Dinoroseobacter shibae DFL 12 = DSM 16493: one gene and its partner. The protein of the gene in region 1 interacts with the protein of each later gene in a pairwise test. Links are inferred from orthologs where the notes say so. Each region holds a gene or a part of one and is shown on either strand. Other genes may lie near its edges.

Evidence for each region.
Region 2: the proteins of DSHI_RS01055 (region 1) and lysA interact in binary tests that used the Escherichia coli proteins (3 or more experiments, as listed by UniProt). The link is inferred for Dinoroseobacter shibae DFL 12 = DSM 16493 from one-to-one orthologs.

What each region holds. Positions count from the first base shown.
Region 1 is NC_009952.1:203,608-218,232, forward strand. Bases 4,617-7,473 are described here. They hold DSHI_RS01055 (response regulator transcription factor), read right to left. Parts: upstream 6,468-7,473; coding sequence 5,766-6,467; downstream 4,617-5,765. Other genes in these bases: DSHI_RS01050 (sensor N-terminal transmembrane domain-containing protein), read right to left, coding at 4,617-5,769; DSHI_RS01060 (phosphoenolpyruvate carboxykinase), read left to right, coding at 6,803-7,473. In the rest of the region: DSHI_RS01020 (sulfite exporter TauE/SafE family protein), read left to right, coding at 264-1,028; DSHI_RS01025 (lysophospholipid acyltransferase family protein), read right to left, coding at 1,021-1,854; DSHI_RS01030 (HPr family phosphocarrier protein), read right to left, coding at 1,989-2,258; DSHI_RS01035 (PTS sugar transporter subunit IIA), read right to left, coding at 2,269-2,658; RNase adapter RapZ, read right to left, coding at 2,696-3,598; DSHI_RS01045 (HPr kinase/phosphorylase), read right to left, coding at 3,611-4,033; more of DSHI_RS01050, read right to left, coding at 4,051-4,616; more of DSHI_RS01060, read left to right, coding at 7,474-8,401; DSHI_RS01065 (3-hydroxybutyryl-CoA dehydrogenase), read right to left, coding at 8,524-9,399; DSHI_RS01070 (DUF6473 family protein), read left to right, coding at 9,560-10,417; DSHI_RS01075 (electron transfer flavoprotein subunit alpha/FixB family protein), read right to left, coding at 10,484-11,410; DSHI_RS01080 (electron transfer flavoprotein subunit beta/FixA family protein), read right to left, coding at 11,410-12,168; DSHI_RS01085 (cob(I)yrinic acid a,c-diamide adenosyltransferase), read right to left, coding at 12,396-12,968; DSHI_RS01090 (twin transmembrane helix small protein), read right to left, coding at 12,972-13,187; DSHI_RS01095 (SDR family NAD(P)-dependent oxidoreductase), read right to left, coding at 13,272-14,105; parC (DNA topoisomerase IV subunit A), read left to right, coding at 14,199-14,625. UniProt on the Escherichia coli protein: Response regulator member of the two-component regulatory system CpxA/CpxR which responds to envelope stress response by activating expression of downstream genes including cpxP, degP, dsbA and ppiA.
Region 2 is NC_009952.1:3,222,592-3,237,179, forward strand. What follows is about bases 5,188-8,007. They hold lysA (diaminopimelate decarboxylase), read right to left. Parts: upstream 7,336-8,007; coding sequence 6,040-7,335; downstream 5,188-6,039. Other genes in these bases: DSHI_RS15515 (DUF4175 domain-containing protein), read right to left, coding at 5,188-6,036; DSHI_RS15525 (DUF2834 domain-containing protein), read right to left, coding at 7,414-7,749; DSHI_RS22620 (hypothetical protein), read right to left, coding at 7,752-7,904; DSHI_RS22395 (hypothetical protein), read right to left, coding at 7,901-8,007. Also shown: DSHI_RS15495 (lysophospholipid acyltransferase family protein), read right to left, coding at 1-591; DSHI_RS15500 (cell division protein FtsX), read right to left, coding at 591-1,484; DSHI_RS15505 (cell division ATP-binding protein FtsE), read right to left, coding at 1,481-2,152; DSHI_RS15510 (zinc-ribbon domain-containing protein), read left to right, coding at 2,317-3,063; more of DSHI_RS15515, read right to left, coding at 3,352-5,187; more of DSHI_RS22395, read right to left, coding at 8,008-8,071; argH (argininosuccinate lyase), read right to left, coding at 8,068-9,459; DSHI_RS15535 (TlpA disulfide reductase family protein), read left to right, coding at 9,494-10,069; DSHI_RS15540 (DNA-3-methyladenine glycosylase I), read right to left, coding at 10,066-10,635; DSHI_RS15545 (EAL domain-containing protein), read left to right, coding at 10,747-11,592; DSHI_RS15550 (acetyl-CoA C-acetyltransferase), read left to right, coding at 11,912-13,087; phbB (acetoacetyl-CoA reductase), read left to right, coding at 13,188-13,910; DSHI_RS22400 (hypothetical protein), read right to left, coding at 13,965-14,105; DSHI_RS15560 (transcriptional regulator GcvA), read left to right, coding at 14,213-14,588. UniProt on the Escherichia coli protein: Specifically catalyzes the decarboxylation of meso-diaminopimelate (meso-DAP) to L-lysine. Is not active against the DD- or LL-isomers of diaminopimelate.

The DNA of each region.
Region 1 (14,625 bases):
GCGTTTTCCGGTTTGGTCCGGGATAAGGACTTCGCAAGCGCAGCGCAAGAAAAATTCGCGAGCGCAGCGACACACGAAGTATTATGTCTTTGTCCTAGTGTGCGGCCGTGCTGTTGCAAGGGATGAACGCATAAAAACCGGAAAGTTTCCATGCGTTGTTTCGGAGCAGCCGCGACGCTGCGCTGCAAAATCGTGCGAGTCGATTCGTCCCGGCTTGCCGCCTCGGGCGCCGGGGGCTAAGGCCAGAGACAAAGGAGCCCCCCATGGATCTGTTTCTGTCCCTGTCCGAGCTGACGCTCGCGTTTCTGGTGCTTTGTGCGGTCTTTGCCGGTGTGGTGAAGGGGGCGGTGGGGTTCGCGATGCCGCTGATCCTGATGTCCGGGCTGTCGGCGGTGGTGCCGGTGCCGGTGGCGCTGGCCGGTTTGATGGTGCCGTCGCTGGTGATGAACCTGTGGCAGGCGCTGCGCGGCGGGGTGGGCGCCCTGTCGCTGACGGCGCGGACGCATTGGCGGCTGGTGGCGCTGGTTCTGGTGTTCATCGCGCTTTCGGGACAGTTGGTGCTGGCTGTGCCGGAGCGGATCTTGTCGCTGATGATCGGGGTCCCGATCGCGCTTTATGCCACGAGCCAACTTCTGGGCTGGCGGTTGCGCATCGCGCCTGCCTATCGGCGGCGGGCCGAATTGGGGACGGGCGTGATAGCCGGTTTTTTCGGCGGGTTCTCGGGGATTTGGGGTCCGCCCATCGTGGCCTATCTCGTGGCGCTGGATACGCCCAAGGCCGAGCAGGTGCGGACGCAGGGGCTTCTGTACGGTCTGGCGAGTTGCGCGCTGGTGCTGACGCATTTGCGGACCGGGGTGGCCAATGTGGAAACCCTGACCTTTTCGGCGATGCTTCTGGTGCCGGCGGCGGCGGGCATGGCGATGGGATTGTGGTTGCAGGACCGGATGGATCAGGATCGGTTCCGGCAGGCGACGCTGGTCTTCCTGCTTCTGGCAGGTCTGAACCTGGTGCGGCGCGGGATTATGTGAGGCTGAGCGTCTTCTCGCGCAGCCATTCCATGAAGCCGCGGGGGTTGTCCTTGCGCGCCGCGATTTCGTCGGCGGTGAGCGGTTCGCCCACGATCGGGGCCTGCGGCTTGTTCAGGGAGTGTACGACCTCATGGAGCAGCAGCCCCTGGCGCAGTACCGGAGAAATCTGATTGGCGATCTGGTACCAACGCGAATTCTGGCCGGTGAACCGGATCGGCACCACCTTGGCGCCGCTGCGCAGGATCATCTTGGCGGTGAACGGGTTCCATTCCGCTTCGATCGCCGGGCCGAACATGGTCTCGGACGAGGCGACCACTCCGGACGGGAAAATCACGATGACACCGCCCGCGGCCAAGTGGGCCATGGCCTGCTTGCGCATGTCGAGGTTTTTCTGCAGCGCATCGTCCTCGTGCGGGAAGGGCACGGGGATCATGAATTGCTGGATCTCTTCCACATCCGTGAGCAGCGAGCGCGTCAGGATCTTGTAATCGGTGCGCACCCGACCGATCAGGTCCGCGAGGATCATCCCGTCGACCAGCCCGTGCGGGTGGTTGGCCACGATGATGACCGGACCGGTCCTGGGGATGCGGGCGATCTGCTCTGCGGGCGTGGTCAGGGCAATCCCCATCGTGTCGAGTGCCGGGCGCCAGAAGCCCTGGCCCGAGGGCACGCCCTGTTTCTCGAATTTTCGGATCAGGCGCAGCAGGCGGATCTTGCCGGTCCCCCATTCCATGGTCCGGATCAGCGCCGAGGCCCAGGGGTTGGTGAAGGTCTTGGCATAGGACAGGTTGCGACCGTCATAGGGTTGCTCGATGCGGTCGGGCATCTGGTCCGTGGAAGGCGCGGCCAACGGGCTCGAAGGGCCGGAACTGTCAGTCACTCTGCAAATCCTTCAGCGAGATGGGGTCGCTTAACATGGCTGTCCCTCACTGGAAAGCCGACGCGGGGCGCGCGGGCGTGTCAGTAGTTCTCCCCGAACCTGTTGGCGACGAGCTGTTCGAGGGCCTTGGCAAGCTCTTCGGCGGCGGGGCCCTTCGTTTCCACCTGGATCGATGTGCCCTTGGAAGCAGCCAGCATTAGCAGCCCCATGATCGAGTCGCCCGACGCCGACAGCCCGTCCTTTTCGACCTCGGCGCTGGCATCATGGGCTTCGACGCATTCGACGAATTTCGCAGAGGCCCGCGCATGCAGGCCCTTCTCGTTGATAATCTTCAGTTCCTGGCGGATCATCCGGCCTCCCTCAGACCTTGCCGTCGAAGCTGTTTATATACTTGCGCCCCGCCTCGAGTGAAAGCCTCACGGCATCCTGCACCGGGGCGTTGCGGGATTTTGCGAGCTTGATTAGCATCGGTAGGTTGGCGCCGTAGACGATTCTCCGGTCTTCCCGGGCAGAGGCATTCAGCGCAAGGTTGGACGGAGAGCCGCCGAACATGTCGGTCACGATCACCACGCCGCCGCCGGTATCCACGGCATCCGCCGCAGCGCAGATTTCCGCCTGCTTGGCCGGGCGGTCGCAATCGGCCGCGATCGAGATCGCGCGCATGCCATCCTGTTTGCCGACCACGTGCTCGACAGCCAGAAGATACTCTTTCGCGAGACCCCCGTGCGCAACGATTACAATTCCAATCACGTGGCCTCCCTTGGGCTCAGATTGGGTGAACTGACACTCAGGACTGCGCCCCGATGGATCGGCGCGACAGTTCCAAGTGTCTGTTAGATACCTGCCACCCCTCGGCGACAAGAGCCGCGGAGAGCTTTTCTGCGACGGTGACGCTGCGATGTTGCCCGCCGGTGCAACCGAAGCCAATGGAGAGGTGCGATTTTCCCTCTTCGCGGTAGGCGGGCAGCAACAATCGAACGAGCGAGGCGATATTGTCAAAGAAACTGTCGAAACGCGGATCCGCGGACACATAGTCCTGCACCCGGGCGTCGCGTCCGTCCAGGCGGCGTAGGGTGTCCTCCCAATACGGGTTTCGCAGGAAGCGGACGTCGAACACCATGTCCGTGCCCTGGGGCACGCCGCGTTTGTAGGAAAAGGATTGGACCGTGATCGCCAGGCGCAAACTGTCGCGGTCGCCGAACCAGCGCAGCATTTCGGCCCGCAGGTCGTGGGGGGACAGCTCGGAGGTGTCGATCACCACGTCGGCCCGCGCCCGGATCGGGGCGAGCAGATCGGTCTCCCGCGCGATGCCGTCCATCGGGCTTTCGAGCGGCGCGAGGGGATGGCGGCGGCGGGTCTCGGAGAACCGGCGCGTCAGAACCCGGGGGGAGGCATCGAGAAACAGCAGTTGCGCATCGGCCCTTGGATCCTCGGCGAGCAGGTGCAACAGGTCCGCGACCGCGGTCACGCTGAAATCCCGCGTGCGGGCATCCAGCCCGAGCGCCAGCGGGCGCGCCAACGGCGGGCCGTCCAGCAGCCGGGGAACCAGCGAGATCGGCATGTTGTCGATGGCCTCAAAGCCGAGATCTTCGAGGGCGCGGATGGCCGTGGTCCGGCCGGCGCCGGACGGCCCGGTGACCAGCACGATCTTCTGCGGCATCTTTTCGGGCGTTGGCGCTGTATCGGTCATGTCGGGTCAGGCTCAATCGGGCGGGTGCGGGGCCCATCGTTCATGGTGAAGGTAGAGCCAGAGGGCCGCAGCAAAAGACGGGCTGTCCACCTTGTGAAGCAGCGGGAGGTCGACATCAAGCATGCGGCGGATGCGAAACGGGGGCAGGCGGGCGGTCTCGATCTGGTCCAGGTCGACGAGGGCTGCGACCGGCGTCGGTGGGGCGGCGGGAACCGACAGGATCCCGAGCCCGCGGGCCTCGATCTTGCCGGCGATATTGGGCGCGGGATGGGCGACGAGGGTGCCGTCCACCGCGCGCAGCTCGGTCCGGTCGTCCGAGATCAGCCGCGCGCCGAAGGCGATCAATTGCAGCGCCAGGCTGGATTTGCCCGCCCCCGCGGCCCCCGCGATCAGCAACGCCCGGCCCGAGGCGGCGACGCTGGTGGCGTGGAGCATCTCGGCATCGTGCATCGTCAGAGAGGCAGGCCGACCACGAACCGCGCGCCGAGGGGGGCGGAGGTGATGTCGTCTTCGGTGGGGCGGATGTTCTCGGCCCAGATCACGCCGCCATGGGCATCGATGATCTGTTTCGAGATCGCGAGGCCGAGGCCCGAGTGGTTGCCGAATTGCCGCTCCGGGCGTTCGGAATAGAACCGGGTGAAGATCTTGGTCAGGGCCTCTTCGGGAATGCCTGGTCCGGTATCCTCGACCACGATCAACGCGCGGTTGTCGCGCCGGCGCACCCAGAGCCGTACCGCATCGCCGCTCTCACAGAAGGAGATCGCATTGCTCAGCAGGTTGACGAAAACCTGTGCGAGGCGCGGCTCCAGCCCCTGGATGGTCATCGGTCCGGGCGGCAGGTCGGTGATGAAATCGATCCCCTGGGTTTGCGCTTCTTCCGCATGGAAGTCGGTCAGCGCCCGGAGCATCCGGATCAGGTCGAAGGTCTCTTCCTCCTCCTTGACCAGTTCGCTGTCGAGCCGCGAGGCGTTGGAGATATCCGAGACAAGCCTGTCCAGGCGCCGCACATCGTGTTCAATCACTTCAAGCAGTCTCTGTCTTTGGTCTTCGCGCTTGGCCACCCGCAGCGTCCCGGTCGCCGAGCGCAGGGAGGCGAGCGGGTTCTTGATTTCATGGGCCACGTCGGCCGCGAACTGTTCGTTGGCGTCGATCCGGTCATAAAGCGCGGCAACCATCCCTCGCAACGCGCCGCTCAGGCGGCCGATCTCGTCCGGGCGCGCGGTCAGGTCCGGGATCCGGACGCGGCCGGGGTTCATCTTGCGGGCGTTGCGATCACGGCCGAGTTCGGCCGCGGCGGCGAGGTCGGACAGCGGATTGGCGATGGTCCCGGCGAGCACGAGGCTCAGGCCGATCGAGACCAGCAGCGCCACCATGAACATCTGCAGGAACTGCTCCCGCTCGTTCTGCACCAGCGCGTCGATCTCCCCCGACGCCGTGGTCAGGGCGACGATCCCCTTGACCTCCCCGCCCAGCAGGATCGGGGTGCCCACGGCGAAGATCTGGTTGCCCGAGGGGTCCACGCTGTTCTCGATGGTGGTGCGTCCCGACAACGCGCCGGGCAGCAGGCTGCGGGCCTGGTCCGCCCCGGGAGGCAACAGGGGCAACCTTTCCTGTCCAACGAGCTTGGCGATCAGCTCCCAGATACCGTTGAGAAAATCCGTGATGATCGTCGGCTTCGGCGCGTTCTGTTCCGACAGGGCGACCCATTCGGATCGTTTGGCACCCTCGGCGCGCGCAAGGATATTGCCCGCCGGATCGAAGACGAACAGCTCCAGAGACGGCGCCAGGTCGAGGGATGCCACCAGCCGCGTGATGTCGATACTGCGGAGATCCGCGTCCGCCTCTTGCGTGTCCGCCACGGCCTCGAACACATCCGCAATCAGATGCGCCTCGAACACCAGGCCCTGCTCGCGCTGGAACACCAGGCTGTCGCGGAACGGGTTGAGGTAGAGCACCCCGACCACCAGCACCAGAAGGGCCAGAAGGTTGAAGGAGATGATCTTGCGCGCCAGCGGGGAGCTGTTGATCGCCAGTCCGCGCTGCAAGCGTTCCCGACCCGAGCGCGCGGCCTTCCGGTCCGCCCGCTTGGCATCCACGCCGCCGCCATCCGCCGGATGCAGGGATCCGGAGGGGCCGCTCTGCGAAGGGTCGGGGTCTGCTGCCAAGGTCATTCTTCGTTGTACTTGTACCCTATGCCATAGAGCGTTTCGATCGCGGTGAAGTTCTCGTCCACCGATCGCATTTTCTTGCGCAGCCGCTTGATGTGACTGTCGATGGTCCGGTCATCCACATAAACCTGATCATCATAGGCGACGTCCATCAACTGGTCCCGACTCTTGACGAAGCCTGGCCGTTGCGCGAGCGCCTGCAGCAGCAGGAATTCCGTCACCGTCAGGGCCACGTCCTCGCCTTTCCAGCTGACCGCGTGGCGCAGCGGGTCCATGGTCAGGTTGCCCCGCACCATCACCTTGCTTTCATCGATATCCCCGGCCTCGTGGTTCGCCACGGCCTGTTGGCGGCGCAGCAGGGCACGGATACGCTCCACCAGCAGGCGCTGGGAAAACGGCTTCTTGACATAGTCGTCCGCGCCCATTCGCAGGCCCAGAACCTCGTCGATCTCATCATCCTTGGAGGTCAGAAAAATCACCGGCATCCGGCTTTTCTGGCGGACCCGCTGGAGCAGGTCCATCCCGTCCATACGGGGCATCTTGATGTCGAAAACACCCAGCTCCGGCATCCTGCGCGTGAAGGCATCGAGCGCGGATTGCCCGTCATTATAGGTTTCCACCTCGAACCCTTCGGCTTCCAGTGTGATGGAGACGGACGTCAGGATATTGCGGTCGTCGTCGACCAGTGCGATCCGCGACATGAGCGAATTCCTTCTGCTGCTGCCTGCCTTCCTTTGGTCGCGACGATGTTGGCTCGCCGCCTGAGAATCAACGTGTTTCTCGTCAAGACAGGGGTATGACGCCCCCAAATCACACCAAATCGAATAACAAAGCTCTAATTTCGCGACTTTTACGAAATCTGATTGCGCTAAACCCTGGCGTGGTTGCGCTAACTGTGCCGAACGGTCCTGTTCTTCGCCGCGGACCCCATGGTATACGGCCTGCACATGTGGTGGGCGCCCTGCGGGAGCGCCGCCTTCGATGAATTTCGGGTCCCGACCGCGGCGGCGGTGTGTAACGAAGCAGGAGCTCAGACATGGCAAATGGACGGGTGAATCCAACTTTCACGTTGGAGGATCAGGGTATCAACGGGCTGGGCGCAGTCCACTATAACCTGATCGAGCCTGCGCTGATCCAGGAAGCGCTCAAACGCGAGGAAGGCACGCTGGGCAAGGGCGGTGCGTTCTTGGTCGAGACGGGCAAGTACACCGGCCGCTCCCCCAAGGACAAGCACGTGGTCAAGACTCCTTCCGTGGCGGACACGATCTGGTGGGACAACAATGCCGAGATGTCCTCCGAGGGCTTCGACGCGCTGTATGCGGATATGCTCGCCCACATGAAGGGCAAGGAATATTTCGTTCAGGACCTTTTCGGGGGGGCCGATCCGGCGCACCGCCTCGATGTGCGCGTGATCACCGAGCTCGCGTGGCACGGGCTGTTCATCCGCCACATGCTGCGCCGTCCGGAGCGGGGCGAACTCGACAGTTTCACCGCGGATTTCACGATCATCAACTGCCCGAGCTTCAAGGCCGACCCGGCCAAGCATGACTGCCGGTCCGACACGGTGATCGCGCTGAATTTCGACCGCAAGCTGATCCTGATCGGCGGGACGGAATATGCCGGCGAGAACAAGAAATCGGTCTTTACGCTGCTGAACTACATGCTGCCCGAGAAGGGGATCATGCCAATGCATTGCTCGGCCAATCACGCGGTCGGCAATCCGGTGGACACCGCGGTATTCTTCGGCCTCTCGGGCACCGGCAAGACGACCCTGTCGGCGGATCCCGAACGGGTCCTGATCGGCGATGACGAGCATGGCTGGTCCGAGCGCGGCACCTTCAACTTCGAAGGCGGCTGCTACGCCAAGACGATCAATCTGAGTGCCGAAGCCGAGCCGGAGATCTACGCCACGACCGAGATGTTCGGCACCGTGATCGAGAACATGGTGTTCGATCCCGAAACGCTGGACCTGGATTTCGAGGATGACAGCCTGACGGCGAACATGCGCTGCGCCTATCCGCTGAACTACATATCGAACGCGTCCGAGACAGCGCTTGGCGGGCATCCCAAGAACATCATCATGCTGACCTGTGACGCGTTTGGCGTGTTGCCCCCGATTTCGCGGCTGACCCCGGCGCAGGCGATGTATCATTTCCTGTCGGGCTTCACCTCCAAGGTGGCGGGGACAGAGCGGGGCGTGACCGAGCCGGAGCCGACCTTTTCGACCTGCTTCGGGGCACCCTTCATGCCGCGGCGGCCCGAGGTCTACGGCAAGCTCCTGCAGGAGAAGATCGCCAAGCATGGCGCGACCTGCTGGCTGGTGAACACCGGTTGGACCGGCGGCGCCTATGGCACCGGGTCGCGGATGCCGATCAAGGCGACCCGAGCGCTGCTGACCGCGGCGCTGGATGGCTCGCTGGCCGATGCCACCTTCCGCAAGGACGCGAATTTCGGCTTCGATGTGCCGGTGACGGTGCATGGGGTCGATGCCACGCTTCTGGATCCCAGGGGCACCTGGGAGGACAGCGCCGCCTATGATGCACAGGCGCAGAAGCTGGTGGAGATGTTCGCGGAGAATTTCGCGCAATACGTGCCTTATATCGACGAGGACGTGAAAGCGGTCGCCATCGGCTGAGCCGCCGCCCCGCCCAAGACAAAGCCCCGTTCGGCAGAACGGGGCTTTTTGTGTCTCAGGGGCCGCTAGTGCAAGGATTTTGCAAAATCCTTGTCAACGGCCTTCCAAGGCCGTTACTCCGCTCAGCGGGTCGGAACCGGCACCTCGCCGCGGTAGTCGTAGAAGCCCCGCTGTGTCTTGCGCCCGAGCCAGCCGGCCTCGACATATTTCGTCAGCAGCGGGCAGGGGCGGTACTTGGTGTCCGCCAACCCGTCATGGAGCACGTTCATGATCGCAAGGCAGGTGTCCAGCCCGATGAAATCCGCCAACTCCAGCGGCCCCATGGGGTGGTTCGCGCCCAGTTTCATCGACTCGTCGATCGACCGCACGGAGCCGACGCCCTCGTAGAGCGTATATACCGCCTCGTTGATCATCGGCATCAGGATCCGGTTCACGATGAAGGCGGGGAAATCCTCGGCGCTCGCAGCCGTCTTGCCCAGCTTTTCGACCACGCCCAGCAGCGTCTTGTAGGTCGCCTCATCCGTCGCGATGCCGCGAATCAGTTCCACCAATTGCATCACCGGCACCGGGTTCATGAAGTGAAATCCCATGAACCGCTCGGGCCGGTCCGTGCGGCTTGCCAGCCGGGTGATCGAAATCGAAGAGGTGTTCGAGGTCAGGATCGTCTCGGGTTTCAGATGCGGTTGCAGGTCCTCGAAGATCGCGGATTTGACCGTTTCCCGTTCCGTCGCGGCTTCGATGACCAGGTCGGTCTGGCCCAGTTCCGGCAGCTTCAGGGTGGTGGTGATCCGCGCCATGGCGGTTTCCATGTCTTCACGGCTGATCTTCTCGCGGCTGACCTGCCGTTCCAGGTTTCGCCGGATCAGCGCCATGGCCTGGTCCAGCGCGTCCTGGGATATGTCGGTCATCATGACGTCGAACCCGGCAACTGCAAAAACATGGGCGATGCCATTTCCCATTTGCCCGGCGCCGATCACGCCCACCGACTTGATGTCCATTCTGTGCCTCAATCCTTGTGCCGTCGCAGCATACGGTGCGCGTCGAGTCGACTGCAAGGAAAACAGAAAGATAAAAATATCGGTAAAATAGAGGGTTAGGGGTTCGCTAAAGCTTTGGCCGCAAGTTGGGTCCGGGTGAGTCGAAAATGAGTTATGCGAGATGACATATGAACGTCATGGCGTGGCGCCGCCGGAGTCCGCGCCGTGTTTCTATCCCGGCCTCGATATGGCCTTTCGGGGGCCGGAACGGTCCCTCGAAGGGCCCTATGTGACCTTTTTGGGAGGGACGAGTTTCTATGGCAAGTATGCCGAAACCGCGATCCCCGACCGGGTGGAGGCGGTCACGGGCCATGCCTGCGTCAACCTTGGTGTCATGAATGCGGGGCTCGACCTGATGCGATCGGACCCCATGCTTTCCGTAGCCGAAAAGGGGGCGGCCACGGTCATCGAGCTGGTCGCGGCGCAGAACATGTCCAACCGGTTCTACCGGGTGCACCCGCGTCGCAACGACCGCTTCGTGGCGCCGACCCGCCTTCTGCGGAAGGCCTTCCCCGAACTTGACCTTTCGGAGATCCATTTCACGCGGCACTTGTTGCGCCTGATGCAGATGACTTCCCCCGCCCGGTTCGAAACCGTGGTGGAGGAACTGCGCGCCTCCTGGGTCGAAGGCATGTGTGCCTTGCTACGTGCCCTCGAAGGGCCGAGGATCCTGCTTTGGCTGGTGCCGAAACCAGCCGAGGGGACCGACCGCATGGCTCAGGAACCCTTCCTCGTAGACCGCGCGGCGGTGCATGCGGTCTCGGAACTGGCCGACAGCGTCGTAGAGGTGCGGGAGACGGCTGCGCTGCGTGCAAGAGGCTTTGCAGGGATGCAGGTGCCCGACACCCATGCGCGGATCCTGTCGGCCCTGCCGCGGGCAGCCCTTCTGGACGAAGCCGCTCTGTCCTTGCTCGATCCCTTGCACCGGATCGGTATCGGCCCGGGGCGGGCCGGCGTGCAGGAGACCCTTGCCGGGTAGTCCCGGGCCAGGCGAAAAAAAGCCCCGCGCGGCAGGCGGGGCTTTGTTCTTTCCGGGTTTCCGGCCTCAGAGTTTCTCGGTCAGTTCCGGCACGGCGGAGAACAGGTCCGCGACCAGGCCGTAATCGGCGACCTGGAAGATCGGGGCCTCCTCGTCCTTGTTGATCGCGACGATCACCTTGCTGTCCTTCATGCCCGCCAGGTGCTGGATCGCGCCGGAGATGCCCACGGCCACGTAAAGCTCCGGCGCCACGACCTTGCCGGTCTGCCCGACCTGCCAGTCGTTGGGCGCGTAGCCCGAATCCACCGCAGCGCGGGAGGCGCCCACGGCGGCTCCGAGCTTGTCGGCGAGCTTCTCGATCAGGGCGAAGTCATCCTCGGACCCGACACCGCGACCCCCCGAGACCACCACCCCGGCGGAGGTCAGCTCGGGCCGGTCGCTCTCGGCGACCTTGTCCTCGACCCATTCGCTCAGGCCCGGGTTGTCGGCCGCCGCGATCTCCTCGACCGGGGCGGACCCGCCCAACGGTGCGACATCGAAGGTGGAGGTCCGGAACGTGATCACCTTGGTGGGATCGGCCGATTTCACCGTCTGGATCGCGTTGCCCGCATAGATCGGGCGCTCGAATGTGTCGGCATCCACCACCGCGGTCACATCCGACAGCACCATGACGTCGAGCAGTGCGGCCACCCGCGGCATGATGTTCTTGGCATCCGTGGTCGCCGGGGCCACCACATGCGAATAGTCCCCCGCCAGGGACGCGATCAAGGTCGCGACGGGCTCCGCCAGACGGTGCCCATACAACGGATCCTCAGCCACCAGGACCTTGGCGACGCCCGAGATCGTCGCGGCCTCGGCGGCAGCCGCCTTGGCCGACGCCCCGACACAGAGCAGCGTCACGTCCCCCAGCGCCCCGGCGGCGGTGACCGCCTTGGCGGTGGCGTCCATGGCCAGGGTTCCATCGGTCACTTCCGCAAGACACAAAACAGCCATCAGACAGCTCCTGCTTCCTTGAGTTTCGCCACAAGCTCGTCGACCGAGCCCACCTTGATCCCGGCCGCGCGCTCCGCCGGCTCGGCGGTCTTCAGCACGCTCAGCCGCGGGGTGATGTCCACTCCGTAATCCGCGGGGGTCTTTTCATCCAGCGGCTTCTTCTTGGCCTTCATGATGTTGGGCAGCGACGCATAGCGCGGCTCGTTCAGGCGCAGATCCACCGACACGATGGCCGGCAGTTTCACCTTGATCGTCTGCAAGCCGCCATCGACCTCGCGGGTGACATGGGCGTGCGCGCCGTCGATCTTCACCTCCGAGGCGAAGGTCGCCTGGGACCAGCCCAGCAGCGCCGAGAGCATCTGGCCCGTGGCGTTCATGTCGTTGTCGATCGCCTGCTTGCCGCACAGCACGAGCCCCGGCTCTTCCTCCCGAACCACCGCTGCCAGCAGCTTGGCCACGGCGAGCGGTTCGATATCGGTGTGCACGTCATCGGTGGCCACGATCAGGATGGCGCGGTCCGCCCCCATGGCGAGCGCGGTGCGCAGGGTTTCCTGGGACTGTTTCACGCCGATGGACACGGCGACGATCTCGGTGGCGACACCGGCCTCCTTCAGGCGGATCGCCTCCTCGACGGCAATCTCGTCGAACGGGTTCATCGACATCTTTACGTTGGCAAGATCGACCCCGCTCCCGTCCGCCTTCACGCGAACCTTCACGTTGTAGTCGATCACGCGCTTTACAGGCACCAAAACCTTCATGAGCGGGTCTCTCCTATCTTGGCGCCGCCGGGGCGGGCGCAAAAACTCTCTGGCAGGGATGTAGCGGGTTACGCGCAGGGAAAACAGGTCAAAATCGACCTCAATTCCGTCCGCGACGCCGCGTTTCGTCCAAGCCTGCCATGACCATCACTGGTCGGAACGGGGTGGTATCAGCGGTCTGCGCTTCCGGGCGCCAAAGCCCATGGTTTTGCCGCTGCCCCTTGAGGTCAGCGGTTCGCACCCGGAACCCAGAGCACGTCATCCGCGCCGTTGCTGTTGGCCACGCGGCCAGCCACGAAAAACCAGTCCGACAGCCGGTTGAGGTATTTCACCGCCGCCGGATTGACCGTTTCGATCGTGGCCAGTTCCACCGACAGGCGCTCGGCTCGGCGGGACACCGTCCGGCACAGGTGCAGCTGTGCGGCCAGCGCCGAGCCACCGGGCAGGATGAAGCTGCGCAGCGGTTCGAGATCCTTGTTCATCGCGTCGATCTCTGCCTCCAGCCGGGCGACCTGGCTGTCGGCCATGCGCAGGGGCGGGTATTCGGCCTCTGCGTCCTTTTCCATGTCCGGACGGCACAGGTCCGCGCCCAGGTCGAACAGGTCGTTCTGGATCATCGCCAGTTGCGCATCCATCTCGCCGGTCGCGTGCTGGCGCGCCAGCCCCACGGTGGCGTTGGTCTCGTCCACCGTGCCGTAAGCGGCGACCCGCATCGCATGCTTGGCCACCCGTGCCCCGTTGCCGAGGGCGGTCTCGCCCGCATCGCCGGTTTTCGTATAGATCTTGTTGAGAACGACCATGTCCTATCCCTCACCTGTCGTTTGCCGACGCACGAACACGAACAGCAGGATCAGCAGCACCGCGATGAACTGCGCCGCGATCCGCCAGCGCATTGCTTTGTTGGCGTATTTCTTGTTGAAGTCGCCGCCCTTGGCGAAACTGCCGATCCCGAACAGCAGGATGCCCACCACGGCCAGCATGGCGATTGCCATCACGATGAAAAGAGGGTCCTGGGCCATGGGGCATCCTTCCGGTGTCGTTGCGTTGCAGGGCTACCTAGTCGGGTCCGCGCGAAAAGCGAAGGCCGCGCGGGTGAAAACCGCTCAACCGGCCTTGCGGATCAAGCGATCGAGCCAGCGGGTCGGCAGAAGCCGCCGTGCCGCGCCCATGATGTAGGTCGGCGTGGTGACGTAATAGCGCGGCCGCGGGCGGGGCGATTCCAGTGCGTGGATCAGCTTGTCGGTCACTGCCTGCGCGGGCAGCTCGAACTTGTCCGGGCCGCTGTCGTTATAGAGCCGCTTGAGCAGTCGGCTTTCGTATTGTGCCGCGCGGGGCGAGGCGCGCCAGTCGATCCACTTGACGAAATGGGGGATCGAGTTCTCGCGGATCCGGCTGGTGATCGGCCCCGGCTCGATCAGGATCACGTGGATCGGGGTATCGGCCATCTCGATTCGCAAGGTATCGGTGAGCCCTTCCAGCGCGAATTTGGTCGACACGTAGGACGCCCGCCAGGGCAGGGTGACGAAGCCCAGTACCGAGGAATTCTGCACGATCCGGCCATGGCCCTGGGCGCGCATCACCGGGATCACCCGGCGCGTCAACTCGTGCCAGCCGAAGAAATTCGCCTCGAAATTGGCGCGCAGGGCGTCCGTGGGCAAATCCTCCACCGCGCCGGGGATCGCGTGGGCGCCATTGTTGAACAGCGCGTCGAGCTTGCCGCCCGTCGCCTCCAGCACTTGCGCCAGACCGGCCTCGATGCTGGCGGTGTCGGTGTAATCGATGCGCGGGCTGACGAAGCCCTCTGCTTCCAGCCGGGCGCAATCGCGGGGCTTCTTGCAGGCGGCGAAGACCTGCCAGCCGCGGGCGCGCAGGCCGCGGGCCGCATCGAGGCCGATGCCCGACGAACAGCCTGTGATAAGGAGGGAGCGTTGCGTCATGCCCCCTGAGTGCCCCCGCGCCGCGTGGAGAGCAAGCCTCGATCACGCCACGCGCGGCTTTACCCGGACAATCGACGCGGCTACACAGCATCTATGAGCGACACGACAGACGACCCCAACATGGACGATCCGGACGCCGAAGAGCCGGGCGCGGCCCAGACCTCCGAGCCCCTGCGCCGCGCGATCGGGGCGCGGTACCTGCAATATGCGCTCAGCACGATCATGCACCGGGCATTGCCCGATGCCCGCGATGGCCTCAAACCCGTGCACCGGCGGATCCTCTATGCCATGCGCGAGCTGCGGCTGAGCGCCACCGGGGGGTTCCGAAAATCCGCCAAGATCTCCGGCGATGTAATGGGCAACTACCACCCCCACGGGGATGCCGCGATCTATGACGCGATGGCCCGGCTGGCGCAGGATTTCAACGTCCGCTACCCGCTGGTGGATGGGCAGGGGAACTTCGGCAATATCGATGGCGATAATCCCGCCGCCTCTCGTTACACCGAGGCCCGCCTGACCG
Region 2 (14,588 bases), 3.0 Mb from region 1 along the record:
CAGCCCCGGCTTGCGCAGCACCGCCGAGCGCGGCCAGAACACGCCCACATTGGTCGCCGTTGGTACGCAGGTCTGGCCCAGGCGGGTGTAGAGCGCGCCGACACCGGTCTTGTAGGGCTTGTCCGCCCCGGCGGCCACGCGCGTGCCTTGCGGGTAGATCACCAGCTGGCCCTTGGGCGCCTCGGGGTCGGTGACGCCCGCCACCATGTCCTGGATCGCCTTGCCGCGCTTGCCCCGGTCGACGAAGACGCAGCCCACGCGCCGTGCGTACCAGCCGAGCATCGGGGTGCGGCGCAGCTCTTTCTTGGCGATGAAGCGGGGGGCGGGAATGACCGAGCAGATCAGGATGATGTCGAAGAAGCTCTGGTGTTTGGCGGCGATGATCAGCTCGCCCTGGGGCACCGTGCCCCGGATCTCGGATTTCAGGCCGATCATCCAGGCGGCCGACCAGCGCACGTAGCGGCAATAGGTGCGGATCGCGGCATAGGCCGCCGGGCGGTGGAAGATCGCCACCGGGGTGAACCAGCAGAACAGCAGGAACATCGCCACATACATCTGGATGTTGAACAGGAGCGAGCGGATCAGTTGCATCAGGCGAGCTTTCTGAGCATGCGCAGCGCGGCGAGGCGCGTGGCGAGATAGGCGGTGGCGGCGGCCAGCAGCGGCACGAGGACCGGCAGGCCCCAGGCAGCACCCGAGAAGCCGAGATCCGACAGGAAGCTGTCCTGCGGCCCCGAGGACGGCACCAGCAGCAAGGCGAGGGTCGCCAGCAGGCTGCCCGCCGCGGCCCCGATCAGGGCGCGCAGGGTGAAGCGGCGCATGAAGGCGCGGGCGATGAAGATGTCGCGCGCGCCCACCAGGCGCAGGACGGTGATGACCTGGCCATTCGCCGCGAGGGCCGCGTTGGCCGCCAGGGTGATCATCGCGGCCATCGCCCCGCCGATCAGCAGCGCCGAGACGAGGCCCAGGGCGCGAAGCCGGTCGGCGGCGTCCACCAGCGGGCGGCGCCAGCGGGTATGATCGTCGAGCACGGCGGCGGGGGCTTCGGCCGCGAGCCGCAGGCGCAGGTTCTCGGGGCTGTAGCCCTGGGCGGTTTCGGTCACTTCGATCAGCCGCGGGATCGGCAGGGTGTCGAGCGGCAGGTCGGGGCCGAGCCAGGGCTCCAGCAGGGCCTGCTGCTCGGCCCGGTCCAGCACGCGGGCCTCGGCCACGCCGGGGGTGGTTTGCAGCACGTCGAGCACGGCGCGGGTCTGCGCCTCCACCTGGCCCGGGGGGGCGGCGATGCGGATGGTGGCGGTGCGCGAGAGCGCCTCGGACCAGCGGTCGGCCAGTTGGCCCGCCGAGACCGCGAGCGCGAGGGCGAAGACCGCGAGAAACGCCATGGCGGCGGCGGTGAACACGGTGAGCGACGCGGTGAAGCCCGTGGGCGGGACCACGTCATCGGCGGAGAGGTCGATCTTGGGCGCGTCGGCGTGTGTCGTCACAGGTCGGTCCCCGCCTGTTGCAGCGTCCCGCCTGCAAGGCGCAGGACGCGGGCGGTGGTCATGGTCTTGGCCTGCCGGATCAGGGCCATGTCGTGGGTGGCCAGCAGGATCGCCTTGCCCATGCGGTTGAGCTCCACCAGCAGGGTGAGCAGGCGCTGGGACATCTCCCAGTCGATATTGCCCGTGGGCTCGTCCGCGAGGATCACGTCCGGGTCCATCATCACCGCGCGGGCGAGCGCGGCGCGCTGGCGTTCGCCGCCCGACAGTTCCGGCGGCCGGGCGTCGGCGCGGCCCGACAGGCCCACCCATTTGAGCAACTCGCTCAGGTCGCCCTCCGACACCGCGCGGCCCGCCACCGAGACCGGCAGGGCGATGTTGTCGGCGACGCTCAGGTGGTCGAGGAAGCGGCAGTCCTGGTGGACGACGCCGATCCGCTGGCGCATGTCGGCGATCTCGTCCCGGGCGAGGGTGGTGCCGGGTTTGCCGAAGCAGGTGACGGTGCCGTCCTCGGGGGCGAGGTCGAGGTAGCACAGGCGCACCAGGGTGGTCTTGCCCGCGCCGGAGGGACCGGTGAGGAAGTAGAAATCCCCCGGTTGGACATCGAGAGACACGCCGCCGAAGAGCGGGCGGTCGCCGTAGCGGAACGCCACGTTGTCCAGTGTGATCATGGGTGGGGGTCTCCCTCGTGCTGCCTGTCTGTAGCGCATGTCTCTTGGCAGTTGCAATTGCGTGCGGTGGGGTCGATCATGGTGGTCGAGGGGTTCGGATGCGGCCATACTAGGGGACGCGCCGGACAGAAACGAGCGGTCAGGATCGAGACGGTGGGCAGAGAATGCGGCTGACCTGTCCCAATTGTCGGGCACAATACGAGGTGGCGGACAGTGCCATACCGGCACGGGGCCGGGATGTGCAGTGTTCCAGCTGCGGGCACGGGTGGTTCCAGCTGCCCGATGCGGGCCGGACGGCCGTAGCGGAGGCGCGGATGGCGCCGCGCCCGGAGCCGGAAACCCCGCGGGCGGCCCAGCGGGAGCTCGATCCGGCGATCGCGGATGTCCTGAAGGCTGAGGCGGAGCGCGAGGCGCAGCAGCGGCGGCGCGAAACCGCCGATCTGGTGGAAACTCAGCAAGAACTTGCCCTGGACGACCCGCCTGCCCCGGCGGAGACGCCCGAGGCGGCGGAAGACAGCATGGCCCCGGCGCCAGCGCGGTTCGCCGAGGCCAAGCGGTCCGAGGTGCCCCGGCGCGACCTGTTGCCGGATATCGAGGAGATCAACTCCAGCCTGCGGGCCAAGACCCTGACCAAGGCCGCCGCCGCCAACCGGCTGACCGAGGCGGAAGTCGAAGCGCAGAAGCGCAGTGGGCGCGGCTTCCGGCTGGGATTCGCGAGCGTGCTGCTGGTGGCGCTGTTTGCGGTGCTGGTCTATGCCAATGCGCCCGGAATCAGTGCGCGCCTGCCCGCCACGACGCCGTACCTGGAGGCCTATGTCGGCCAGATGAACGCGGGGCGGCTGTGGCTCAATGGCAAGCTGATGGATGCCGGTGCGGCGATCGAAGGAATGCTGACCGGGTCCGAGGGGTAAAGCGGTCTGTGCGGGGGCGCTGCCCCCGAGCCCCCGACGTATTTCTGCAAAGATGAAGAGGGCGCGCGCTGCCGTGGCGCAGGGCGGGGCGATGCGGGGCGGCTGCGGATCCGTGGGCTTTCCCGGCGGCGAGCCTTGGGCAACATGGCCTATTCCCTGCGCCGAGCGTGGGCGGCGGGGCCTGCCCCCCTGTTCAAGGCGCGCGCGGGGCGGGAGGGGGCGTTCCGGGGCCGCGGACCGGGCCCCCTGCCCCGATTACGCCAACCGGGCGCGGGCCCGGGGCGCGGGTCAGAAGCGGTCGAGCAGACGTTTGAGGTAGTCGAGCTCGGCATCCGGGCGCTCCTGCTCGCCGGAGCGGCGGCGGATTTCGTCCAGAAGCTCCTGCGCGCGGCGGTAGCGGTCCTCGCCCTGGAGCAGGTTCTCGTCGGTCCCGAGCCGTCCCTGGTTGCCGTTGTCGCGGCCGAGCGGGTCGCGTTGCTGGCCCGGGCCCTCGTTGGCGGCCTGGCCCTGCTGGCCACCCGGCTGCTGCTGTTGCTGCTGCTGGGCCATTTGCTCCCCGAGGTTTTCCATGCCTTCGCGGATGGCATCCATGGCGTCGGACTGGTTGTCGAGCGCTTCGGCCAGGTCGCCCCGTTCCAGCGCGTCGGCGGCGTCGTCCATGCTGCGCCCGGCGCGGTCCAGCGCGTCGCGCGCGGCATCGCCCAGCTCGGTGCCGGCCCCGGGCAGGTTCTGGGCCTGCTCGTCTAGGATGTCGCCCAGCTGGTCCTGGCGGCGGGCGAGGCTCTCGGCGTCGGGCATGCCCTGCCCGTTCTGCGCCTGGCCCTGGCCCGGGGTCTGGCCCGGCTGCTGCTGACCTTGTCCCTGGCCCGGCTGCTGACCCTGGCCGAATTGCTGGCCTTGCTGGCCCTGGCCTTGCTGGCCCTGGCCGGGTTGCTGGCCCGGCTGCTGGCCCTGCTGCTGTCCTTGCTGCTGGCCCTGTTGTTGTCCCTGCTGCTGACCTTGCTGGCCCTGCTGGTTCTGCATGTCGTTGAAGGCTTCGTCCGCCAGATCCTGCTGCTGGCGCAGGGTTTCCTGCAGGCCTTCCATGGCCTGCTGGCCCTCGCCCTGCTGGCCTTGCTGGCCCTGCTGAGCCATCTGCATGTTCTGCATCATCTGCATCATCTGGTCGAGCAGGGCCTGGGCCTCGTCCATGCGGCCCTCTTCCATCAGTTGCTGGAGCCGGTTGAGCATGTCCTGCAGCTGGTCACCGGTGATTTCCTGCATGTCCTGGGGCGTCTGGGCCTGCTGCTGGCCGTTTTCCTGGTCGCGCTGAAACTGCTCGGCCATCTCGCGCATCATGTTCTGCATTGCCTCGCGCAATTCCTGCATCAGCTCGGCGATCTCTTCGTCCGTGGCGCCGTTTTCCATGGCCTCCGACAGACGCTCCTGCGCGCGGCGGAGGCGTTCGGCGGCGTTGGCAAGATCGCCTTCTTCGAATTGCAGGGCGGCATTCCAGAGGGCCTCGGCCACCTCTTCCTGCAGGACCGGCGTGACCTCGGTCTCCAGCCCGACGATAAGGCGGGAGAGCGCGGTGCGCAGCATCAGGTAGGCGGTGTCGTTGGTGATGAACCCCTCGGGGCGGTGGCTGACGGCGCGCAGAAGCTGGCTGACGCGTTCGGCATTGTCGCGGGTCCACAGCAGATCGCGGCGCTGTTCGATGATGGCCTGGGCCATCGGGTCGAAGAAGCGGCGCCCGGGCAGGAGCATCTCGAACGGTTCGGCCACGCCTTCCTGGCGCAGGTCGTCCTGGGCGGTGAAGGTGAGTGTCACGGGCAGGTTTGCCCAGGGGTGTTCGGAGAAGTTGTCGACCAGCACCTCGGTGAAATCCGAGCGGTCGCCGGAGATCGAGAGCGGGATGTTGACCTCGATGGTCTCGCGCGGCTCGGGCGCGGCGGTGAGCCCGTGGGTGCGGGGCACGTTGGGCAGGTCGAGAGTGATCCGGGCGGTGCCACCGACCACGGCGTAATCGTCCTGGGCCGCGAAGGGCAGCTCCATCTCGCCCATGGCGGTGCGGGTGACCGGGCCGTCCACGGCGATGGTGGGAGGCTCGTCCGGCAGCACGGTCAGATCCCAGCTGCGCCCGCCCTCGCCTTCGATGGCGAGCGTGCCGTCACGGGCGACGATCACCTCCTGGGCGAGATCGTTGGAGGGTGCGGCGGGCGCGTCGGACACATCCTCGCGCACCGACAGCGCGCCCTCGTTGCTGTAGAGGCGCAGGGTGATGCGGCTGCCTTCGGGGACCGCCAGGGCGGCGCCGGTGAGGTCGTTGAGATAGAGGCTCGGCTTGCCGGTATAGGCGGGCGGTTCGATCCAGCCTTCCCAGGCCGGGCCGGTGGCGAGCGCCTGCCCGCCGGGGGTCAGGGCGCGGTCGAGGTCGCGCACCTGCCCCAGCCCGCCGAAGAGCAGCGCCACCGCGAGCCCGGTCGCGCCCACGTAGCGCAGGGCATACGGATCGCGGTCGGCCAGGCGCAGGTTGGGCAGGACCGCCTTGGCGCCGCGGGCGCGTTCGGCGATGCGGCGCAGGTGCGCGTCCCAGACCGCGCGGGAGCCCGCGTCGGTCGCCCCGATGGCCTGCAGGTCGCGCAGGGTCTCGATCGGGCGGCCCGGGACGGTCTGGTCGAGGCGGGCCTCGGCCTCGGCCCGGCTGGGCAGGCGGAACTGTCGCAGCCCGTGCCAGAGCGCGCCCCCGGCGGCGAGCAGGAAGACGACGGTCGCGATCCAGATCGCCTCGAGCGGCGCGCTCAGCCCCGCGCCGAAGATCACCACCACGAGGCCGAGCGCCAGCACGCACCAGAGCGGCCAGAAAGCGCGCGCGAAGCGCTCGGCCGTCATGCCGATCTGGGTCAGGCGGCGCGGCCAGGTCAGGTGCCGGAGGGCGCTGTCCTTGCCGGTTGCAAAATCCTCGTCACGCGGTGCCGCGTTGGGGTCTGGCATGGGTCATTCCTGCTCGGCGGGGACGGGAGTATCCACCAGCCATGCAGGAATGGTATCGCGATTTATGATTTCGTCAAAGCTGGGCCGCTGACGGATGACAGCGAATTGATCCCCGTGGACCAGAACTTCCGGGATCAGGGGGCGGGTATTGTATTCCGACGCCATGACGGCGCCGTAGGCCCCGGCGGAGCGGAAGGCCACCAGATCGCCCTCGGTGAGGGGCACCATTTCACGGCTCTTGGCGAAGGTATCGCCGCTCTCGCAGACGGGGCCGACGATGTCGTAGGGGGTCGTGGGCGTGCCCGGGGCGGCCTCGCGGACCGGGACGATGTCGTGGTAGGCGCCGTACATCGACGGGCGGATCAGGTCGTTCATTGCCGCGTCGAGGATCAGGAATTGCCGGTCCTCGCCCTGCTTGACGTAGATCACCTCGGATACCAACAGTCCCGCATTGCCGGAGATCAGGCGGCCCGGCTCGATCTCGATCTCGCAGCCCAGATCGCCCACCGTGCGCTGGATCAACGCGCCGTAGTCGGTGGGCAGGGGCGGGGCCTCGTTGGTGCGGGCATAGGGGATGCCGAGGCCGCCGCCGAGGTCGAGGCGGGTGATCTCGTGCCCGTCCGCGCGCAAGTGCCGGGTCAGCTCGGCCACCTTGGCATAGGCCAGCTCGAACGGTTCGAGCTCGGTCAGCTGGCTGCCGATATGGACGTCGATGCCGATGACCTTGATCCCCGGCAGGCGGGCGGCCTGGGCATAGACTTCGCGGGCGCGGGAGATCGGGATGCCGAACTTGTTCTCGGACTTGCCGGTGGCGATCTTCTCGTGGGTCTTGGCGTCCACATCCGGGTTGACGCGGATGGTGATCGGGGCCTGCATCCCGAGGCCCTGGGCGACGGCGGAAAGCCGCTGCATCTCGGGTTCGGATTCCACGTTGAACTGGCGGATGCCGCCGGTCAGGGCCATGCGCATCTCGTCGGCGGTCTTGCCGACGCCGGAGAACACGATCCGGTCGCCGGGCACGCCGGCGGCCCGCGCGCGGGCGTATTCGCCGCCCGAGACCACGTCCATGCCCGCGCCGAGATCGGCAAGCAGCTTCAGGATCGCCTGGTTGGAGTTCGACTTCATCGCGAAGCACACAAGGTGCGGGCCCCAGGAGAGCGCCTCGTCGAAGAGCTTGAAATGCCGGGTCAGGGTCGCGGTGGAATAGACGTAGAAAGGCGTGCCCACCGCGTCGGCGATGGCGGAGACCGGGACATCCTCCGCATGGAGCTGGCCTTTGATATAGGTGAAATGGTCCATCGGGCGGGTCCTTGGTGGTCTCAGGCAGAGGGGTGGGGCCGGGCGCAAAATCCTTGAGAAAGGATTTTGCCAAGGATCTTACTCAAGATCCTTGGCCCCGCGGATCGGTCCCGCGCGCAGGAAGAGATAGAGCGGCAGCCCGCAGGACACACCGATGCAGAAAGTCGCGGGCACCGCGATCAGGCCGATCCAGTTCCGCCGCATCACGGTTTCCGACACCACGAACACCGTGAGCGCGATCGCCGCGATGGTCAGGTCCCAGGTCAGCCCGGTGGTCGAGTCGTTCACATACCACGCGTCGATCAGACCCGAGAGGCCGGTGCCCGTCGCCTGCATGTAGGAGATGAAATAATACATCGGGTGGATCGCGCCCCAGATGGCGAGGGCGAGGTAAAGCCAGCGCAGCGGGGTCATGGTCATTGCTCCCGGTAGATCACGCCAGCCTGGGCGCTGCCGGACACGGTCACGCCCGTGGTCCGCTCAGGCGCCGGGTCGGGCGCCGTGGGCGGGCCGTCGACGCCGCAGGCGGCAAGGGCCGCGACGAGGCACAAGGCTAAGGCGCGGATCACAGCCCGATCCCCACGCGGGCGCGGCCGAGGCTGACCCCGGCATAGGGAGAGACGTTCACGCCATCGGTGCCGATGCTCACACCGGCGCCGACCCGGGGGTTCGTCACGTTGCAGCCCGCGAGCGCGAGGCAGAGGGCTGCGGCCAGGCAGGCTTTGGTCAAACTCATCCCAGTCTCTCCTTCCAGCGCGCAACCTGCGCGCGCACTTGGCTCGGGGCCGTGCCGCCGTAGCTTGTCCGGCTGGCGACCGAGTTATGGACCCCCAGCACCTCGAACACATCGGCCCGGATCGCGCCATGGACCGATTGCATCTCCGCCAGGCTCAGGTCCGGCAGGTCGCAGCCCTTCGCTTCGGCCATGGCCACCAGCGTGCCCGTGACATGATGTGCATCGCGGAAAGGCAAGTTCAACTCCCGCACCAGCCAGTCGGCGAGATCCGTCGCGGTGGAGAAGCCGCTGGCCGCCGCGTCCTCGAGGCTGGCGCGGTTCGCGGTCATGTCGCGGACCATGCCTTCCATCGCCGCGAGCGCCAGCATCAGCGTGTCGGCGGCATCGAAGACCTGTTCCTTGTCCTCCTGCATGTCCTTGGAATAGGCCAGCGGCAGCCCCTTCATCACCGTCAGCAGCGCCACATTGGCCCCGACGATCCGGCCGATCTTGGCGCGGATCAGCTCGGCGGCATCCGGGTTCTTCTTCTGCGGCATGATCGACGAGCCGGTGGAGAACCGGTCCGACAGGGTGACGAAGCGGAATTGCGCCGAGGACCAGATCACCAGCTCCTCGGCCATGCGGCTGAGATGCATCGCGCAAATGCTGGCGGCGGCGAGGAATTCCAGCGCGAAGTCCCGGTCCGACACCGCGTCGAGCGAATTGGCCGCCGGGCGATCGAAGCCCAGCGCCTGCGCGGTCGCGTCGCGGTCGAGCGGAAAGGACGTGCCCGCCAGCGCCGCGGCGCCGAGGGGGCATTCGTTCATCCGGGCGCGGGCGTCCTGCATCCGGCCGCGGTCGCGGGCGAACATCTCGACATAGGCCATCATGTGGTGGCCCCAGGTCACCGGCTGCGCGGTCTGCAGGTGGGTAAAGCCTGGCATGACCCAGTCGGCCCCGGCCTCTGCCTGGGCGAGGAGCGCGCGCAAGAGCGCGAGGAGCCCCGCATCCGCCGCGTCGAGCTGGTCGCGCACCCAGAGCTTGAAATCCGTCGCCACCTGGTCGTTGCGCGACCGGCCCGTGTGCAGACGGCCCGCGGGTTCCCCGATCAGCTCTTTCAGGCGGGCTTCCACGTTCATGTGGATGTCCTCCAGCGCCGCCGAAAAGGCGAACTGCCCTGTTTCGATCTCTGACAAGACCGTGAGCAGGCCTTCCCGGATCGCCTCGGCGTCTTTACTGGAAAGGATGCCTTGCTGTGCGAGCATGGCCGCATGGGCGCGGGAGCCGTCGATATCCTGCCGCGCCAGGCGCCGGTCGAACCCGATCGAGGCATTGATCGCCTCCATGATCGCGTCCGGCCCGGCGGCGAAGCGGCCGCCCCACATGGCGTTGGATTTGGTGTCGGACATGGTACGGCCCCGTGAAACGTAGGAAGGATGAGACATGCGCTGGATCGCGTCCGCCGTGCTATATATGGCCGTTGCCCTTGGTGCAAACGCCGAGACCGCAGGAGCGCCGGCGCTCGATATCGCGGCGCTGGAGGCGCTGCGCGAGGGCCAGATGGAAAAGCTGCGCTTTCACGAGGCGCCCCGGGCGCGGTCGGATCTGGCCTTCATGCGCGCCGATGGCAGCGAATCGAGCCTTGCGGCCTATGACGGCAAGGTCGTGGTGCTGAACTTCTGGGCGACCTGGTGCGCGCCCTGCCGCAAGGAGATGCCGGGGCTCGACCGGCTGAACCAGGCCTTGGGCGGGGACGATTTCGCGGTGGTGACCCTGGCCACGGGGCGGAACTCCCCCACGGGGATCGCGAAATTCTTCGAGGACACGGCCTTGCAGACGCTCCCCCAGTACCGCGACATCAAGCAGGGCATCGCCCGCGAGATGGAGGTGCCGGGCCTGCCGACCACGGTGATTCTCGATCGCGACGGGCGGGAGATCGCCCGCATGACCGGGGAGGCGGAGTGGGACACGCCCTCGGCCAAGGCGATTGTCACGGCCCTGATCGGCGCGGACAGCTAGGCGAGGCGCGCCACGCGGGCGTGGGAGGGGCAGGTGACCAGGTGGTCGTTGACCATGCCCGTCGCCTGCATGAAGGCATAGACGATGGTCGGCCCGCAGAACTTGAAGCCGCGCGCCTTCAGGTCGCGCGACAGCGCGCGGGAGATATCGGTCTGGGCGGGCACCTCCGCAAGGCTTTGCCAGCGGTTCTGCAGCGGCGCGTCGCCGACGAAGCCCCACAGGTAGGGCGAGAAGCCCTGCGCGGCTTCGATCCCGAGATAGGCTTGGGCATTGGTGATCGTCGCCTCGATCTTGCCCCGGTGGCGGACGATGCCGGGGTCTTGCAGCAGGCGCTCCACCTCCGTCGGGCCCCAGCCCGCGATCACCTCGGGGTCGAACCCGGCGAAGGCGGCGCGGAACGCCTCGCGCTTGCGCAGGATCGTGATCCAGCTCAGGCCCGCCTGGAACCCGTCGAGCACCAGTTTCTCCCACAGGGCCCGGGGGTCGCGGTCGGGCACGCCCCATTCGGTGTCGTGATAGGCCACATAGAGCGGGTCCTGCCCGCACCATCCACAACGCTCCGCCATCCTGTCCTCCCGATCTGCGGCATTTGAACTGAATTTGGAACAAACCGGGAAGATTCATGGCGAATTAAGGACTCATGCGCAAGGATCGCCCCGTAACGATTGGAGCTGCCCATGCCGCCGAAGCAACCGCCGAAACGCCCCGGACCCCGGAATCGCAACCCCCAGAACACGCCCCTTGCCGAAGCGGTGGCCCAGCGGGACAAGTCCGTCATCGCCCTGGTGAAACAGGCCGTCAACCACAAGAACGCCCTTCTGGCTTTCCAGCCGATCATGCAGGCCGGACGGCAGAACAAGGTCGCCTACCAGGAGGGGTTGATCCGCATCCATGATGACAGTGGGCGGCTCATTCCCGCAAAGGACTTCATCACCGTGGTCGAGGAAATGGAGCTTGGCCGACAGATCGACTGCCTCGCGCTGGAGCGGGGGTTGGAGGCGCTGCGCCTTGTGCCGACCTTGCGGCTGGGGATCAACATGTCCGCGCGCTCCATCGGGTATCCGGAATGGACCGAGACCCTGGAACGGGGCCTCGCCAAGGACCCGACCATCGCCGAGCGGCTGATCCTGGAGATCACCGAGCAGTCCGCGATGACCATCCCCGAGATCGTGACCGTGTTCATGCGCGATCTGCAGCGCAAGGGCATCACCTTCGCGCTGGATGATTTCGGGGCCGGGCACACGTCCTTTGCCTATCTGCGGGACTTCTTCTTCGACATCCTCAAGATCGACGGCAAGTTCATCCGCAACATCTCCCTGAGTGCGGACAACCAGGTCCTGACCCAGGCGCTGATCTCCGTGGCCGGACATTTCGACATGTTCACGGTCGCGGAGTCGGTGGAGAACGCTGCCGACGCGGCCTTCCTGACCGCGGCCGGGATCGACTGCATGCAGGGTTATCTTTTCGCCGCCCCCAGCACCAATCCGCCCTGGCTGGACCAGCCCCAGCGCCTGCGCGCCTGAGCCTGAAAACGGGCAGCACACAGACCCGGCACAGCCCGCTGCAAGGCGGGCTTGCACGGACCGCATGGGCACCGCACCCCGCGCAATGCGGGCAAACGCGGCCCGCCGCGACAGCCAACCCCTTGTAAGCAAGCCGCTTCTCGGCCCACGACGCGTGGATCCCCCATCGCGCGCCGCGGGACCGTTCCGCGCCAGTGAGACACGATGTCAGGTGCCCGCAGGCACGTTCCTCCACTAGAGCAGTGTGGACGCTCCGTCATGCACCGCAAGCAGCCGGCCGAAACCGGGCGCCTGGAAGACCAAAGAGGGACCTTTACAGATGACAAATGTCGTAATCGCATCCGCCGCGCGTACTGCCGTCGGCAGCTTCGGCGGATCCTTTGCCAACACGCCTGCCCATGACCTGGGCTCCGCCGTGCTCGAAGCGCTGGTAGCGCGCGCGGGGATCGAGAAGGGAGAAGTCTCCGAGACCATCCTCGGCCAGGTGTTGACCGGCGGCCAGGGCCAGAACCCGGCGCGCCAGGCGCATATCAACGCAGGCCTGCCGCAGGAAAGCGCGGCCTGGGGTCTCAACCAGGTGTGCGGCTCGGGCCTGCGCGCGGTCGCCCTCGGCGCCCAGCACATCCAGCTCGGCGATGCGGAGATCGTCTGCGCCGGCGGCCAGGAAAACATGACGCTCAGCCCCCATGTGGCCAACCTGCGCGCGGGCCAGAAGATGGGCGACATGAAGTTCATCGACTCGATGATCCGCGACGGCCTCTGGGACGCGTTCAACGGCTACCACATGGGCCAGACCGCCGAAAACGTCGCCGAGAAGTGGCAGATCAGCCGCGAGATGCAGGACGAGTTCGCCGTCGCCAGCCAGAACAAGGCCGAGGCCGCCCAGAAGGCGGGCAAGTTCGATGACGAGGTGGTGGCCTTCACCATCAAGACCCGCAAGGGCGACATCGTCGTGGACAAGGACGAGTACATCCGCCACGGCGCGACCATGGAGGCCATGCAGAAACTGCGCCCGGCCTTCACCAAGGACGGCTCGGTCACGGCGGCCAATGCGTCGGGGCTGAACGACGGCGCGGCCGGCGTTCTGCTGATGTCGGCGGAAAATGCCGAGAAGCGCGGGATCACCCCGATGGCGCGCATCGCGTCCTACGCCACCGCCGGGCTCGACCCGTCGATCATGGGCGTCGGGCCGATCTATGCCTCGCGCAAGGCGCTGGAGAAGGCCGGGTGGAAGGTCGACGACCTGGACCTGGTGGAAGCCAACGAAGCCTTCGCCGCCCAGGCCTGTGCCGTGAACAAGGACATGGGCTGGGATCCGGCGATCGTGAACGTGAACGGCGGCGCAATCGCCATCGGTCACCCGATCGGCGCCTCCGGCGCGCGGGTTCTCAACACCCTGCTGTTCGAAATGCAGCGGCGGGATGCCAAGAAGGGCCTTGCCACGCTGTGCATCGGCGGCGGCATGGGCGTGGCGCTCTGCGTCGAGCGCCCCTGACCTGATCCCGGGTGGCCCGACGGGCCACCCCCCCTTCCGGCGGGATCCTGAACGCACCCGTCCCGGCCGGACAAAAAACTGACCTCGAGGAGGACATATCATGGGACGTGTTGCACTAGTGACCGGTGGCTCGCGTGGCATCGGCGAAGCGATTTCCAAGAAACTGAAGGCGGACGGGTATACCGTGGCCGCCACCTATGCGGGCAATGACGAGAAGGCCGCGGCCTTCACCGAAGCCACGGGGATCAAGACCTACAAGTGGAACGTGGCCGACTACGAGTCGAGCAAGGCCGGCATCGCCCAGGTCGAAGCCGATCTCGGCCCGATCGAGGTGGTCGTCGCCAATGCGGGGATCACCCGCGACGCGCCGTTCCACAAGATGACGCCCGAGCAGTGGCACGAGGTCATCGACACCAACCTGACCGGCGTGTTCAACACGATCCACCCGGTCTGGCCCGGCATGCGCGAGCGCAAGTTCGGCCGCATCATCGTGATCTCGTCGATCAACGGCCAGAAGGGCCAGTTCGCCCAGGTGAACTATGCCGCGACCAAGGCGGGCGATCTGGGCATCGTGAAGTCCCTCGCCCAGGAAGGCGCGCGCGCCGGGATCACCGCCAACGCGGTCTGCCCGGGCTATATCGCCACGGAAATGGTCATGGCGATCCCCGAGAAGGTGCGCGAGTCGATCATTGCGGGCATCCCGGTGGGCCGTCTGGGCGAGCCCGAGGAGATTGCGCGCTGCGTGGCGTTCCTGGCCTCCGATGACGCGGGCTTCATCTCGGGCTCGACGATCTCGGCAAACGGGGCGCAGTTCTTCGTCTGAGCGCGTTTGCGCGTTAGGGTTGGGCCGGTCCCCGCGCGCGGGACCGGCCCATTTTCATGCCGTAACCTCCATGGCGGGACGAGCGGCATGAAACGGGTTGGCCCACGCCAAAAGACGGGCGAAAGCGGCGGCGCGGGCCTGGCGCCCACGGGCGATGGCGGCTTGGGTCGTCAGGGTAGCGGTGGCATGGGTCATCGGGCATGTCCTTGTATGAATTTCTGAACTGTCCTGAATATGAGCGCCTGCATTGGTGGTGACAAACGAGACTTTTCCCGCCCTCGGTTAAGGTATACTTATGCGAAATGCATGATCGCCTCCCCCCGCTGACCGCCCTGCGCGCCTTCGACGCCGCCGCGCGGCACATGAGTTTCGCCAAGGCGGCGGCGGAGTTGAACGTCACGCCTGCCGCCCTGAGTTTTCAGATCAAGGGGCTGGAGGAGCATCTGGGCGCGCCGCTCTTTCGGCGGCTGAACCGGGCGGTGGAATTGACCGAGGCGGGCAAGGCGCTGGCCCCCGGGGCCGCGGAAGGGTTCGACGCGCTGCGGCGGGCCTGGATGGCGACGCGGCGGAGCCTGGACGCAAGGACGCTGACAGTGACGGCGGGGCCTGCGTTCACGGCGAAGTGGCTGGCGCCACGGCTGTTCGATTTCGCCCAGAAGCACCCGGATATCGAGCTGC